2 linked regions of the Anaeromyxobacter diazotrophicus genome follow. The protein of the gene in region 1 interacts with the protein of each later gene in a pairwise test. Links are inferred from orthologs where the notes say so. Each region holds a gene or a part of one and is shown in the gene's direction. Other genes may lie near its edges.

Evidence for each region. Proteins that work in one complex are often made in the same cells at the same time.
Region 2: the proteins of selB (region 1) and serC interact in binary tests that used the Escherichia coli proteins (3 or more experiments, as listed by UniProt). The link is inferred for Anaeromyxobacter diazotrophicus from one-to-one orthologs.

Annotation. Positions count from the first base shown.
Region 1 is NZ_BJTG01000008.1:1,509-9,375, forward strand. What follows is about bases 214-3,108. They hold selB (selenocysteine-specific translation elongation factor), read left to right. Parts: upstream 214-635; coding sequence 636-2,582; downstream 2,583-3,108. Other genes in these bases: HWY08_RS16040 (phosphoribosyltransferase), read left to right, coding at 214-616; HWY08_RS16050 (GAF domain-containing protein), read left to right, coding at 2,579-3,108. Outside these bases: more of HWY08_RS16040, read left to right, coding at 1-213; more of HWY08_RS16050, read left to right, coding at 3,109-5,374; HWY08_RS16055 (sigma-54-dependent transcriptional regulator), read left to right, coding at 5,371-6,780; HWY08_RS16060 (NADH-quinone oxidoreductase subunit N), read right to left, coding at 6,794-7,867. UniProt on the Escherichia coli protein: Translation factor necessary for the incorporation of selenocysteine into proteins. It probably replaces EF-Tu for the insertion of selenocysteine directed by the UGA codon. SelB binds GTP and GDP.
Region 2 is NZ_BJTG01000006.1:327,836-334,601, forward strand. Bases 2,476-5,335 are described here. They hold serC (3-phosphoserine/phosphohydroxythreonine transaminase), read left to right. Parts: upstream 2,476-3,271; coding sequence 3,272-4,399; downstream 4,400-5,335. Other genes in these bases: HWY08_RS14370 (efflux RND transporter permease subunit), read right to left, coding at 2,476-3,138; HWY08_RS14380 (universal stress protein), read left to right, coding at 4,498-4,965; HWY08_RS14385 (PfkB family carbohydrate kinase), read right to left, coding at 4,952-5,335. Also shown: HWY08_RS14365 (DUF3047 domain-containing protein), read right to left, coding at 1-649; more of HWY08_RS14370, read right to left, coding at 646-2,475; more of HWY08_RS14385, read right to left, coding at 5,336-5,803; HWY08_RS14390 (ABC transporter substrate-binding protein), read right to left, coding at 5,825-6,766. UniProt on the Escherichia coli protein: Catalyzes the reversible conversion of 3-phosphohydroxypyruvate to phosphoserine and of 3-hydroxy-2-oxo-4-phosphonooxybutanoate to phosphohydroxythreonine. Is involved in both pyridoxine and serine biosynthesis.

The DNA of each region.
Region 1 (7,867 bases):
CGCCCGTGCCGCGGTGTCCTCTCCGCCGCGCCGGAAGCCCGCGCCGCGCCGTCCTCGCGCCGAGCAGCCGCTCGGGGTCGGGGTGGGCGACGCGTTCGCGGTGCAGCGCCTGCAGGTCCCCGCCTCCCAGTCGCGCGCCCGGCCGGACGAGCGGCTCCGCGAGATCGGCTGGGCCGAGTTCGGCGACATCGCGCGCGAGCTGGCGGAGCGGATGGAGCCGGAGTTCAAGCCCGACGTCGTGCTCGGGGTGGTGAACGGCGGCGTGTTCCTGGGCGGCGCCATCGCCAGCTACTTCCGCGCCGAGTTCCGCCCCATCCGCGTCCGCAAGTACGGCCGCCGCTCGGTGGCGCAGGCGGTCATGGCCCTGCGCGGGAAGAAGGTGCTGGTGGTGGACGACGTCACCGTGAGCGGCCAGACCCTGGGGGCGGGCCGCGTCACCGCCGAGAAGGCGGGCGCCCGCGACATCCGCACCGCGGCCATGGTGGTGCGCCCGGCCGGCCACCACGCCGACTTCTTCGCCCTGGAGACGGAGGAGCTCGTCGTCTTCGGCTGGGACTACCAGCTCCACGGCGGCAGCGGCGAGCCCGGCAGCGACCCGGGCGAGGTCGGGGTGTGATCTCCCGGTTCAGGCGCGAATGAAGCGGATCGTCCTCGGGACCGCGGGGCACATCGACCACGGCAAGACCGCGCTGGTGAAGGCGCTCACCGGCGTCGACACCGACCGGCTCCGGGAGGAGAAGCGCCGCGGGATCACCATCGAGCTCGGCTTCGCGCACCTGGCGCTGCCGGACGGCACGGTGGCCGGGGTGGTGGACGTCCCCGGCCACGAGCGGTTCGTGCGCGCGATGGCGGCGGGCGCGGGCGGCATCGACCTGGTGGTGCTGGTGGTCGCGGCCGACGAGGGCGTCATGCCCCAGACGCGCGAGCACCTCGACATCTGCCGGCTGCTCGGCGTCCCGCGCGGCGTGGTCGCCATCACCAAGTCCGACCTGCTGCCGGAGCTCGGCGCCGACTGGCTGCCGCTGCTCGAGGCGGACGTCCGCGCCGCCGCGAAGGGGACGTTCCTGGAGGAGGCCGCGCTGGTCCCGGTCTCCGCCCGCACCGGCGAGGGGCTGCCGGCGCTGGTGGCCGAGGTGGCCCGGCTGGCGCGGGAGGTGCCGGAACGCCCCGCCGACGGCCCGCTCTTCCTGCCGGTGGACCGGGCCTTCTCGCTGAAGGGGTTCGGGACCGTGGTCACCGGGACGCTGCTCTCGGGCGCGGTGGCGGTCGAGGACGAGGTGGTGCTCTCGCCGCCGGCCCAGGGCCAGGGGCGGCTGCGGGTGCGGTCGGTCCAGGTCCACGGGCAGCCGGTGCAGCGCGCGCTCGCCGGCCAGCGCACGGCGGTGAACCTCCCCGGCGTCGAGGCGCAGACCATCTCGCGCGGGCAGGCGCTGGTGCACGCCGGGGTGGTCCCGCTGAGCCACGCGCTGGACGTCGAGCTGACGCTGCTCGCCGCCGCGCCGAAGCCGCTGCGCCACCGCGCGAAGCTGCTGCTCCACGTGGGGACGGCGCAGGTGCAGGCGGCGGTGTCGCTGCTCGACCGCGCCGAGCTCGCGCCCGGCGCGACCGCCCTGGCGCAGCTCCGGCTGGCGTCGCCGGCCGCCGCCCTCCCCGGCCAGCGCTTCATCCTGCGCGGGTTCGCGGTGCTCGAGGGGCGCGGCAAGACGCTCGCCGGCGGGCGGGTCCTGGCGGTGGCGGTGCGGCGCCGGCGGCGCGGCCGCCCGGCCGAGGTGGAGCAGCTCGAGGCGCTGGCGAAGGGCGACGTCGAGGCGCGGCTCACGGCGGTGCTCGCCAGCGCCGGCCCGGCGGGCCTCGCCGCGGACGCGCTGCTCGGCCGAACGGGCCTCTCGCCCAAGGCGCTGCAGGGCGCGCTCGAGCGCCTGGGGGCGAAGGGCGGCGCGGTCCTCTTCGACCGCGAGAAGCGCGCCTACGTGGCCGGCGAGGTTGCGCGCGGGCTGGCGGCCCGGCTGGTCGAGGCGGTGAAGGCGTTCCACGCCTCGCACCCGCTCGCGACCGGCATCTCGCGGGAGGAGCTGCGCGGGCGGCTGCCGCCGGTCACGGACGCCAGGCTCTTCGCCCGCCTGCTCGCGCAGCTCGTCGAGAAGGGCGAGCTCGTCACCGAGGCCGATCAGGTGCGCCTCCCCACCCACCGCGCCGCCAGCGGCGCGGCCGGCGGCGCGCTCAAAGCCACCGTGACCGCAGCGCTGGTGAAGGGGGGTCTCACCCCGCCCTGGCTGTCCGAGCTGCCCGGCCTCGCCGGCGCCGCGCCGGAGGAGGTGGCGGCGGTGCTGAAGCTGCTGCTCGCCGAGGGCGCCGCGGTGCGCGTCTCCTCCGAGCTCTACTACGACGCGGGGGCGATCCACGGCCTGCGCGAGCGGCTGGTGGCGCACCTCGCGGTGCGCCGGGAGATCACCACCCAGGAGTTCAAGGAGCTCGTCGGCGCGACGCGCAAGCACGTCATCCCGCTGGCCGAGTACTTCGACCGCGAGAAGGTCACGCTGCGCGTGGGCGACAAGCGGGTGCTGCGGGGCGAGGGGCGGTGACCGCGGTGCCGCCGGGCGAGGGCGAGCTGGCCGCGCTCCAGGCGCGCAACGCCGAGCTGGCCGCCCTCAACCGGGTGGCGGAGGCGGCCGGCGCGGCGCCCGACCTCGAGCTGTTCCTCGCGCGCGCCGGGGAGGAGGCCTCCGCGCTGCTCGGCGCCCCGGTGGTGGGCTTCTTCCTCCTCGAGCGCGACCGGCGCGAGGCGGTGCTGCTCCACCTGCACGGCGGCGACGAGGCCGACCGCCGGCGGCTCGGGCGCGCTCCGGTCACCGGCAACGTCTTCGAGTCGGTGGGCCTGGGCGGGCAGGTGCGGGTGCGCCAGGTGGCGGAGCTGCCCGGAGCGCTCCAGGAGCTGCTCGCGCCGCTGCGCCTCGCGACGGTGGCGAGCACGCCGGCGCGCTTTCGCTCGAGCACGGTCGGGGTGCTCTCGGCGGGCTTCCGCGAGCCGCGCTCGCCCGAGGCCTGCCGCACCGACCTGCTGGAGGCGCTCGGCGCGCACTTCGCCTCGGCGGTCGAGACGCACCGGCTGCTGGGCGACCTGCGCGGGCGCGTGGCCGAGCTGACCCTCCTCAACGACATGGCGGTGGCGACCGCCACGCTCGACCCGGTGCTCCTGCTCGAGAACGCGCTCCGCCGCACCTCGGCCACCTTCCGCGCCGAGACCGCCGCCGCCTACCTGCTCGAGGCGGGCGAGCTCCGCCAGACCGCCTGCCTCGGGGTCTCGGCCGAGACGGCGGCCCGGACGTCACGGCTGCCGCTCGGCAAGGGCCCCGCCGGCCAGGCCGCCGCCGAGGGCAAGATCATCCATCACCCGGAGCTCCGGCCGGCGAGCCCCGGCCAGGCCTGGATGCGCGACCAGGAGGGCGTGCACGCCGCCGTCGGCGTCCCGCTGCTCGCGAAGGACCGCGTGCTGGGCGCGTTCGTGCTCGGCCGCCGGCGGCCCGAGCCGTTCACCGACGGCGAGCTCTCGCTCCTCACCGCGGTGGGCGTGCAGCTCGGGGTCGCGGTCGAGAACGCCCGCCTGTTCGCGGACACCCGGCGCCGCGTGGCCGACCTGGAGGCGGTCAACGCGCTCGCGCTGCGCGTCTTCGCGACCGCGCCGGGCGACGCGCGCCGGCTCCTCGAGGAGGCGAGCCAGGAGATGGCCCGCGCGCTCGCGGTCCGGTCGGTGGTGGTGCTGCAGCTGGACCAGGACGGCGAGGGGCTGACCGGCGTGGCCGGCTTCGGGACCCCGCTGCCGCCGGCGCAGATCGCGATCCCGCTCGCCCGCAGCGACCTCGTCCGGCGCGCGCTCGGCGCGTGCGAGCCAGCGTGGGGGCTGCAGGTCATCGACGCGCCCCGGCCGGGCGAGATCGCGCCGCCGCCGCTCTCGGTGCTGCTCGTGCCGCTCTCGGCGCGCGGGGCGACGCGCGGCGTGGTGGCGCTCGCCGACGGCCCGGAGCGGCGCTACAGCGAGGCGGAGATCGCGCTCGCCCTGGCGCTGGCGGGCGAGGCGGCCATGGGGCTCGAGAACGCGGAGCTCTACGCCGAGGCGCGGCACCGCGTCGAGGAGCTGTCGCTCGTCCACGAGGTAGGCCGCTCGCTCGTCGCCACCCTGGAGCTGAGCCAGGTGCTGGAGGCCGGCGTGCGCAACCTGGCGCGCATCGTGGACGCGCCCGACGGGTACCTGCTCCTGGCGGACGCGCAGCGCGACCGGATGGTGGTCCGCGCCGCCTCCGGGAGCGGCGCGCGCCTCGTCGGCCACGGCATCTCGCTGCGCCTCCAGCACAGCTTGTCGCGGCTCGTCTACGAGCAGCGGACGCCCATCGCCATGGCCGACGTGACCCAGGACGTCCGCGTCGACGCGGAGCTCAAGACGCTCACCGGCGCGCGCGCCTACCTGGGGCTGCCGCTCGTGGTGCGCGAGCGGCCCATCGGCGTGGCGCTCATCGCCGAGACGCGCGGCCCGCGCCGCTTCACGCCGGCCGAGGTCGAGCGCGCCACCGCCATCGCGAACCAGCTGGCGGTGGCGGTGGAGAACGCCGGGCTGTACGAGGACCTGCGCCGCTCCTACGCCGACCTGGCGCGGGCCCAGGACCAGCTCGTGCGGCAGGAGAGGCTGGCCGCCCTGGGCGAGCTGGCGGCGGTGGTGGCCCACGAGGTCCGCAACCCGCTGGGCGTGGTGTTCAACTCGCTCGGCTCGCTGCGGCGGCTGGTGCCGCAGCGCGGCGACGCGCGGATGCTGCTCGACATCGTGGGCGAGGAGGCGGAGCGGCTCAACCGCATGGTGGGCGACCTGCTCGACTTCGCGCGGCCGTCGCGGCCGACCGTGCGCGCGGAGCCGCTCGCGCCCGTGGTCGACGCCGCCCTGGCGGCCGCCCTCGGCGACGGCGGCCGCGGGGTGCGGGTCGAGCGCGAGCTGGCGGACGACCTGCCGCCCGTCCCCATGGACGCGCGCCTGCTGCGGCAGGCGGTGCTGAACCTGGTCCTCAACGCAGCCCAGGCCATGGGCGGCGCCGGGACGCTCACCGTCCGCGCCCGGGCCGAGGAGGGGGGCGTGGTGCTGGAGCTCGGCGACACCGGCCCCGGGATCCCGGAGGACGTGCGCCACCGTATCTTCGAGCCCTTCTTCACCACCAAGGCCACCGGCACCGGGCTCGGCCTGGCGGTGGTGAAGCGCATCGTCGACGACCACCACGGCCGCATCGAGACGCGCCCCGGCCCGCAGGGCGGCACGGTGTTCTCGCTCCGCCTGCCGATCCGCCCGACGTCCCCGTTGAAACCGGACGCCGGTTCGGCCGAGGATGAGCCATGAACGAGGCGGCAGCCGACGCGACGCGGGCGCAGCCGCTCGAGGCCGGGGGAGCGGGCCGGGTGCTGGTCGTGGACGACCAGCGGAACATGCGCGCCACCACCGCCCTCCTGCTGCGCGAGGCGGGCTACGCCGTGACCGAGGCGGAGGACGGCGCCGCCGCCGTCCAGCGGCTCGGCGCGGAGCAGTTCGACGTGGTGCTGACCGACGTGCGCATGGGCGCGGTGGACGGCATGGAGGTGCTGCGGGCCTCGCTCGAGGCCGCGCCCACCGCCCAGGTCATCGTGATGACCGCCTACGGGACGATCGAATCGGCGGTGGAGGCGATCCGGCGCGGCGCCTACGACTACATCGCGAAGCCGTTCAAGGAGGACGAGCTGCTCCTGCGCGTCGCGAAGGCGATGGACAAGCGGCGGCTGCTCGGCGAGGTGAGCCTGCTCCGGCGCGACTTCCGCGCGCGCTACGGGCTCGAGCACATCGTGGGCCGCTCCGCGGCGCTGCGCGAGCTGCTCGACCGCGTGGTGCGGGTCGCGCCCAGCGACGCGACCGTGCTCGTCACCGGCGAGTCGGGGACCGGCAAGGAGCTCATCGCCCGCGCGCTGCACGCCGCCTCCCGCCGCCGCGACAAGCCGTTCGTGCCCATCAACTGCGCCGCCATCACCGAGACCCTGCTCGAGTCGGAGCTGTTCGGGCACGCCCGCGGCGCCTTCACCGGCGCCACGCGCGCCCGGCGCGGCCTCTTCGAGGAGGCGGACGGCGGCACGCTCTTCATCGACGAGATCGCCGAGACCGCGCTCGGCTCGCAGGCGAAGCTCCTGCGCGCCATCCAGGAGGGCGAGATCCGCCGGGTGGGCGAGTCGCTCTCGGTGAAGGTGGACGTCCGTGTCATCGCCGCCACCAACCAGAACCTCAAGGCCGCCGTGGCCGAGAAGCGCTTCCGCGAGGACCTGTACTACCGGCTCAACGTGGTGCCGCTGCGCATCCCCCCGCTCCGCGAGCGGCGCGAGGACATCCCGCTCCTGGCCCAGCGCTTCCTGGAGGGGTTCGCGGAGCGCACCGGCGAGCGGAAGTCCCTCTCGCCGGAGGCGATGCAGAAGCTGCTCGGCTACCCGTGGCCCGGCAACGTGCGCGAGCTCGAGAACATGATCGAGCAGGCCGCCGCGCTGACGCCGCACGCCGTGCTCTCGGACGCGGACATCCACTTCGAGCCCGCCCCGGAGGTGCCCGGCGCGAGCGCAGCCCAGACCCTGGCCGGCGCGGTCGAGGCCGCCGAGCGGCGCGCGGTCGAGGCGGCCCTCAGCCGCTGCGGCGGCGACCTGGGCCGCGTCGCGCGCGAGCTCGAGGTCTCGCCGACCACCCTGTGGCGCAAGATGAAGGCGCTGGGCCTCCGGGCGCGCGACGGGGGCTAGCGGGCCCCTCCCGCTACTGCGTCAGCATCGACGCGGCGCGGGCCAGGTCGGCGATGGGGCCGGGGCCGATGCCGAGCACCACCACCGCCACCGCCGAGGCCGCCAGCGCCACCGACAGGGCGGGGCCGAGCGCGAGCGCGCCCTCCTCGCCCGCCTCCGGCGCGCGCATGTACATGTAGACCACCACGCGCAGGTAGTAGTACGCGCCGAGCGCGCTCGTCAGGACGCCGATGATGGCGAGCCCGTACGCCTGGGCGTTGATGGCGGCCTTGAAGATGAGGAACTTCCCGACGAACCCCGCGGTGGGCGGGATGCCGGCCAGCGACAGCATGAACACGGCCATCACGAAGGCGAGGCCCGGGCGGCGGCGCGCCAGGCCGGCCAGGCGCGACAGGTCCCAGGCGTCGGCGGGCTCGGCCCGGACGTCGGTCCGCTCCACCGCGCCCACCACCGCGAACGCGCCGATGACGGTGGCGGTGTAGGCGGCCAGGTAGAAGAGCACGCTCGACAGGGCGCTCTCGCGCGCCCCGGCCGCGCCGGCCGAGACCACGCCGACGAGCAGGTAGCCGGCGTGCGCGATGGACGAGTACGCCAGCATGCGCTTCACGCTGCGCTGCGGGACCGCCAGCAGGTTGCCGAACAGCATCGTCAGCACCGCCAGCGCCGCGGCCACCGCGCCGAAGCGGGCCGAGCCCATCACCGCGCCGCCCCACACCGCCATGAGCACGCGCACCAGCACCGCGAACCCGGCCGTCTTCACGCCCGCCGCCATGAAGGCGGTCACCGGGGTGGGCGCGCCCTCGTAGACGTCGGGCGTCCAGAGGTGGAACGGCACCGCCGCGATCTTGAAGGCCAGGCCGGCGCCGACGAGGCCGAGCCCGATGACGAGCAGCGCGCCCGAGCCGCGGGCGAAGTCCGAGAAGAGGGTGGAGCCGGTCACGCCGTAGACGAGCGCCGTCCCGTACAGCAGGAGCGCCGAAGAGAAGGCGCCCAGCACGAAGTACTTGAACGCCGCCTCGGCCGGCTTGCGGCCGCGCCGCATGTAGGCCGCCAGCGCGTAGGTGGCGAGGCTCATCACCTCGATGGC
Region 2 (6,766 bases), on another replicon or contig:
CGGGGGCCTCGGCCCCGCTGCGCCCCGCGTCGAAGTGGCGCCGGAACTCGGCCAGGGGGTCGACCTCGACCGTGCGCCACACCCCCACCGGCCCGCCGGTCTCCGCGACGATGGTGTCCTGCGCGTTCACCAGGTTCCGGCGCTGGTCGCAGGTCGCCCGCCAGGGGCCGACCGTGCTCCAGACGTACTTGAGCGCGTACCAGCGGAAGCCGCGCTTGAACGTGAGGTACACCACGGCGGCGGAGTCGTTCTTGCCGGAGACGCACTCGTTGCCGCCGACGGGCAGGATCGCCGCGCGCCAGCGCCAGCGCACCCGGGCGGCCGAGCGGCGCAGCCGGTCGGGCATGGTCCACGCCAGCACGGTCGTCTCCATGGGCGGCACGTACGAGCCGTGGAGGTACTCGCCGTCCGCGTCCGCCACCACCGTGTAGTAGTTGATCGGCCCGGAGTCGTTCTTCACCACCTGGAAGTCGCGCACGTCGACCCGGAGCGCCTTCGGGTCCTCGGGCGCGCCGCTCCCGTGAGGCGCGACGGCGCCGTCCGCGGGCGGCGGGGCCTCGGGCGCCGGGCCAGCCGCGAGCCCGGGCGACGCCGCCAGCGCGAGCGCCGCGGCCAGCGCCCGGCCGCCTCCGCGCACGGGGGCCCTCACGCGTGCTCCCGCCGCCGGACGATCGCGATCGCCGGCAGGAGCACCAGGGCCGCGACGATGGTGGTGAGCTCGCCGATCATCGCGTACCAGCCGAAGGAGCGGATCGCCTTGTTGAGCGAGAAGATCATCGAGCCGTAGCCGACCACGGTGGTCCAGGAGCACAGCGCGACGGCCGGCCCGACCTCGGCCAGCGCGGCGAGCACGTCCCCGCGGCGCTCGGCGCGCTCGGCCACGTTCACGCCGTAGTCGACCGCGATGCCGAAGGTGATGGGGAAGACGATGAAGTTGAACACGTTGATCCTCAGCCCGATGAGGGTCCCGACCCCCGCCATGAGGACCGCGCCCGCGAAGAGCGAGGTCAGCACCTGGCTGGAGAGCCGCCAGCGCCGGTAGAACAGCGCGACGAGCAGGCAGACTCCCGCGAACGAGAGGAGGGTGGTCACCGGCCCCTCCCGCTGCACGTTCGAGAGGAGGTCGGCGAAGATGAGGTTCTCTCCGACCGCGTCCCAGGTCCGCCCACCCACGGGCACCCCGCGCACCAGCGACGCGAAGGCGAACATGTTCTGGGCGAGCTCGAGCTTGGCGTCGCCCGAGGCGCGCACGAAGGCGATGCGCCCGACGGTGCCGTCCCGCTCGCGGAAGCGGTCGACGAGGCTGGCGGGCGCCTCGGCCACGGTCATGGGCCGCTGGCGGGCCAGGTCGGCGCGGAGGGCGCGCGCCCGGGCCGCCTCGGCGGGCGGGAGCGCCTCCAGCGTCGCCTGGCTCAGGCCGGCGCGGAGCTCGGCCAGCAGCGCCAGCTTCTCCGGCTGGTGCTCCGGGACCACGCTGGCGAGCGTCTCGCAGCCGTCGACGATGCCCTGCTGTCGGCGCTCCGCCGTGCGCTCCCGCACGACGCGGCAGTAGGCGTCGGCGTCCGCCTCCGAGGGCAGGAGCGCGATCGCGCCGGCGTTGGAGCGCCCGGTGGCGGCGTTGGCGCGGGCCGCGTCGCGCGCCGCCTCGGGGTCCCCGCGCACGTCGTTCGACAGGTTCGCGAGGTTCGTCTCCTCGACGGTGCCGAGCCGCGAGACGAAGTACCCGCCCGCGGCCAGCGTCGCGACCCCGAAGAGGACCGTCACCAGGAGCGGCCGGGCGAACGCCCGCTCCAGCCAGGAGGGCACGGCGCGCCCGGGGGGGCCGCCGGCCGCGCCGGGGGCGGCGCGCCAGGGCCGGACCCGCTCGAGGAGCTGCATGAGCGCCGGGACGAGCGCGAAGGTGAGCACCCAGCACAGCGTCATGCCGATGCCGCCGATGAACCCGAAGTGCCTGAAGCCGCGGTTCGCGGCCAGGATGAGGGTGCCGAAGGAGACGCTGGTGGCGATGGCGGCGAGCAGGGTGGCCTTGGCGGCGTCGCGCGCCGCCTCCAGGCAGGCCGGCTCGAGGCCGATCCCGCGCCGCCGCAGCTGGTTCAGCCGCGCCAGGTAGATGAGGCCGTAGTTGATGCCGTTCCCCACCACGATGGAGCCGAGGAACGCGGTCTGCGTGTTGAGGTAGCCGATGACGAGGCGGGTGATCCCGAAGGTGATCGCGATCGCGACCAGGATGGCCACCGCCAGCACCGCCACCGAGCGCAGGTCGCGGAAGAAGAGCACGAGCGAGGTCAGGACGAGCGCGAACACGAACAGGAACGTCGAGCCGACGTCGTGGATGATGGACTCGTACTCCACGAGCAGCGCCGGGAAGGTGCCGCCGAAGCCAACCCGCAGGTGCTGGCCGGCCGGCTCCTTCAGGCGCGCGTCGGCGGTGGCGCGCATGCGGTCGAGCAGGGCGCGCGTCTCCGCCACCCCGAGGCTCGTGCCGGTGGGGCGGACCACGATCGTCACGGAGCGCCCGTCCGGGTGGACGAGGTAGCCGTCGCGGTAGCGGGCGAAGCGCTTCGCCACCTGCTCCCGGGGCGTCGGCTTGGAGGGGTCGAGGACGTCGGCGAGCGGGCCGGCGCGGAGCGCGCGGACCGGCTCCGGGGGCGCGTCGTCGAGCCCGAGGTCGAGGAGGCGCGCCTTCGCCCGGGCCTTCTCCTGGCGGAGCGCGTCGCGCGCCCGCTGCAGGTCCTCGAGCGGCACGAACATGGGCCAGTGGTCGCCGAACCAGGACTCGACCGGCTTCATGCTCCACTCGACCGAGCGGATCACGCCCGGGCCGTAGGCGAGGTAGTCGTCGGCCAGGAGCTTGCCCATCGCCTCCGCGCGCGCGAGGTCCTGCGGGCCCGCCACCGCCTCCACCATGACGAGCACGGTGCCGTCCCCGCCGACCCGCCGGACGAGGTCGTGGAGGAGGCGCACGCTCGGGACGTCGGAGGGGAGGAGCTCCGCGAAGCTCGAGCGGACCTCGAGCCGCGAGGCCAGCAGCCCGCTCCCCACGGCGAGGGCGAGCGCGGTGCCGAGGTACAGCCACGGGTGCCGCAGCGAGGACGCGGTGAGCCGGTCGAGGAGGGGAGGGCGCGGCGGCTGGGTCATGGGCGTCGGGGAGGCTCCGGGCTGCCGGACTTCGTACCACGGGCGCGCGCGCCCGTAGAGGGGCGGCGCGCGAGGGTCGAGATCGGCGCCGGGGACTGCGTTAAGCTCCCGGCTCCCACCGAACGAGGTCCCCATGAACCGCGTCAAGAACTTCAACGCCGGCCCCGCCGCCCTCCCGCTGCCCGCGCTCGAGCGCGCCCGCGACGAGCTCGTCGACTTCGCCAGCAGCGGCATGTCGGTCATGGAGCACAGCCACCGCGGCAAGGAGTACGAGAAGGTCCACGACGAGGCCATCGCGCTCCTCCGCGAGCTGCTCGGCGTACCCGACAGCCACGAGGTGCTCTTCGTGCAGGGCGGCGCCTCGCAGCTCTTCGCGCAGATCCCGATGAACCTGGTGGAGAAGGGCCGCACCGCAGAGTACGTGGTGAGCGGCGCCTGGGGCGAGAAGGCCTTCTCCGAGGCGAAGGTCGCGACCGCCATGCTGGGCGGCGCCGCCCGCGTCTCGTGCTCCACCGGGGTGGGCGAGGGCAAGGAGAAGAGCTACACGCGCGTCCCGCGCCCGGCGGAGGTGAAGGTCGACCCCGAGTCGGCCTACGTGCACGTCACCTCGAACGAGACCATCCACGGCGTGCAGTACGAGGTCGACCCGGGCCGGCCGTTCCCCGCGCCCGGCGCCGTCCCGCTGATCGCCGACATGTCGAGCGACTTCCTGTGGCGGAGGTTCGACCCGGCGCGCTTCGGGCTCGTCTACGCCGGCGCCCAGAAGAACATCGGGCCGTCGGGCGTGGTGGTGGTGATCGTCTCGAAGGAGCTCGTCGCTCGCGGTCGCAAGGACATCCCCAAGATCTTCCAGCTCCGCACGCCGGCCGAGAACCGGTCGCTCTACAACACGCCGCCCACCTTCGGCATCTACATGATCCGCAACGTCCTCGCCTGGCTGAAGGGCCAGGGCGGACTCGGCGCCATGGAGCAGCGCAACCGGCTGAAGGCGCAGAAGCTCTACGCCGCCATCGACCAGCACGCGTCCTTCTACCGCTCGCCGGTCGAGCGGGAGAGCCGCTCGGTGATGAACGTCGTCTTCCGGCTCCCCTCCGAGCAGGACGAGGAGCGGTTCGTGGCCGAGGCGAAGAAGCGCGGGATGGTCGGGCTCAAGGGGCACCGCTCGGTGGGCGGCATCCGCGTCTCGACCTACAACGCGGTGGAGCCGGCCTGGGTGGACGAGCTCATCGCCTTCATGGGCGAGTTCGCGCGCGGCGCCTGAGATCCCCCTGTCGAGGGGGGGTGCGCGACGCCATACCGCAGCCCGAGGGCTCCCCTTGAACGAGGGACAGTGGTCTGATCCCTGCGCAGGAGGGAGCCATGGGCGCGTTCCGGCACATCCTCTTCGCGACGGATCTCGACGGCTCCTCGGCGGGCGCGCTCCAGGTGGCGCTCGACATGGCGAGCAGCATGAACGCCGCGCTGTCGGTCGTGCACGTCTGCGAGCTCGGGGGCTACGCCGCCGCCGCCATGTGCGAGGCGGGAGGCGACCTCGCCTCGCCGCTGGTGGAGGAGGCGCAGCGCGCGCTGGAGCGGCTCGTGGCGCGGGCCGACCGCGACGGCGTCCACCCGCGCGCGCTGGTGAAGCTCGGCGCGCCCTGGCAGGAGATCGTGGCCGCCGCGGAGGAGGAGCGCGCCGACCTCATCGTGATGGGCACGCACGGCCGGCGGGGCCTCGCCCACGCGCTCCTCGGCAGCGTGGCCGAGAAGGTGGTCCAGACCTCGCCGGTGCCGGTGCTCACCGTGAGGCAGGCGGACCCGGCGGCGGCCGCGCTCAAGCTGGTGTGAGCACCAGCGGGAGCTGGGCCGCGCCGGGGTCGAGGCCGGCCAGCACCGCCGCCCCGTAGGGCCCGGCGCGGGCGCAGGCCTCGACCACCGGGAGCCCGCAGGCCAGGAAGAACGTGAGCGCGCCGGCGAAGCTGTCGCCCGCGCCGTAGGCGGCGCCGGTGACGCGCGCCGGGGGCGGCGCCGGGAAGCGCTCCACCGTCCCGTCCGCGCGCTCGACGCGCCCGCCCGCCGGGCCCTCGGTCAGGACGAGCGCGCCCGGGGGGACCGGGTAGTCGGCGAGCCGGCTCGCCTCGCGCGGGTCGACCGCGCTCCCCACCACCACGTCGGCGCGTACGCCCGAGGCCGCCAGCGCCTCCCGCCGGCGCGCGCTGACGACGAGGCGCCGGGCCGCGCGGCAGCGCCGCAGCGCCGCGGGGTCCTGGGCGGTGAAGTAGACCGCGTCGCAGGCGGCGAGCAGCTCCCAGGGCAGGGGGTCCTCGGCCCGCGGGTGGAGCGGCTCGCCCACGACGACGATGGTGCGCTCGCCGTCCGGGGTCACGAGGACGACGTCGCGGGTGTGCGGGCCGGCGCGGCGCGCCGCGTGGACCGTGGCCGCGGCGCCGCGCAGCGCCGCCGCGACCTCGCCCGCCGCCTCGTCCGAGCCGAGCGCCGTGAAGAGGTGCACCTCGGCCGGCGCCTTCGCCAGCTGCAGGAGCGCCACCCCGCCCCCGCCGCCGGCGAAGGTCCGGGGCGCGGCGAGGTGCGCGATGCCGCCGGGAGGCGGCAGCGCCGGGACGCGCCCCAGGGTCACGTGCTCGACGTGTCCGACCACCGCCAGCCGCAGGACCCCGCGCGTCACGAGGTCCTCATGCCCGGCGCGCTACTCCAGGTCCAGCGTCTTGTAGGTCCCGCTGCCGTCGAGGACGGTCCCCCATACCTTGTGGGAGGCCTGGTGCTCGGAGGGGCCGAACGAGAGCGGCACGCCGATGCCGAGGTCGAGCCCGCGGATGCTCTCCAGCGCGTCGACCAGGGTGTCGGTGGTGAGGTTCTTCCCGGCGCGCTTCAGGCCCTCCACCAGCAGCGTGCCCGCCAGGTAGCCCTCCAGCGAGACGAAGTCGGGGCGCTCTCCCGGCGCGTGGCGCGCGAGCAGGTCCTTGTAGCGGAGGATGGCGGTGGCGGCGGAGGTCGGCAGCGGCACGACCTGGGTCACGATCACGCCCTCCGCGAAGCGGGGGCCGAGCGGCATCAGCTCCTCGGCCAGCTCGTTCGAGCCGACGAAGGAGACGTTGGTGAAGACGAGCGGAGCGCCGGACTCCTTCACCTTCTCGATGAAGCGCGCCGCCGCCTTGTAGGTCGCGACCATCACCACCGCCTTGAGCCGCGGGGCGTGCTGGCGGATGGTCCGCACCGCGTCCGTCACGTCCTGGGTGTTCCGCTTGTAGCCGACGCGGAGCACCTGGCCGGGGTCGTAGCGGTAGCGGCGCATGGTCTTCGCCACGCCGTAGAAGCCGGCGTCGCCGAAGGCGTCCTCCTGCGCGAAGACCGCGATCTGCCCGGGCCGGAAGCGCCGCACCTCCACCAGGTAGCGGACCACCGCCGAGGTCTCCTCGGCGTAGCTCGCCCGGTAGTTGAAGACGAACCGGTCCGGCGGCTCGTTCCGCAGGAGCTTCGCGCCGGTGAACGCGCCGAAGAAGAGGGCCCCCCGCTCCAGCACGTAGGGGAGCGCGGCGGCGGTGGTGGGGGTGCCGACGTTGCCGGCGATCCCGAACACGCGCCGCTGGTCGAGGAGCTCCTTCGTCCCCGCCAGCGCGCGGGCCGGCTC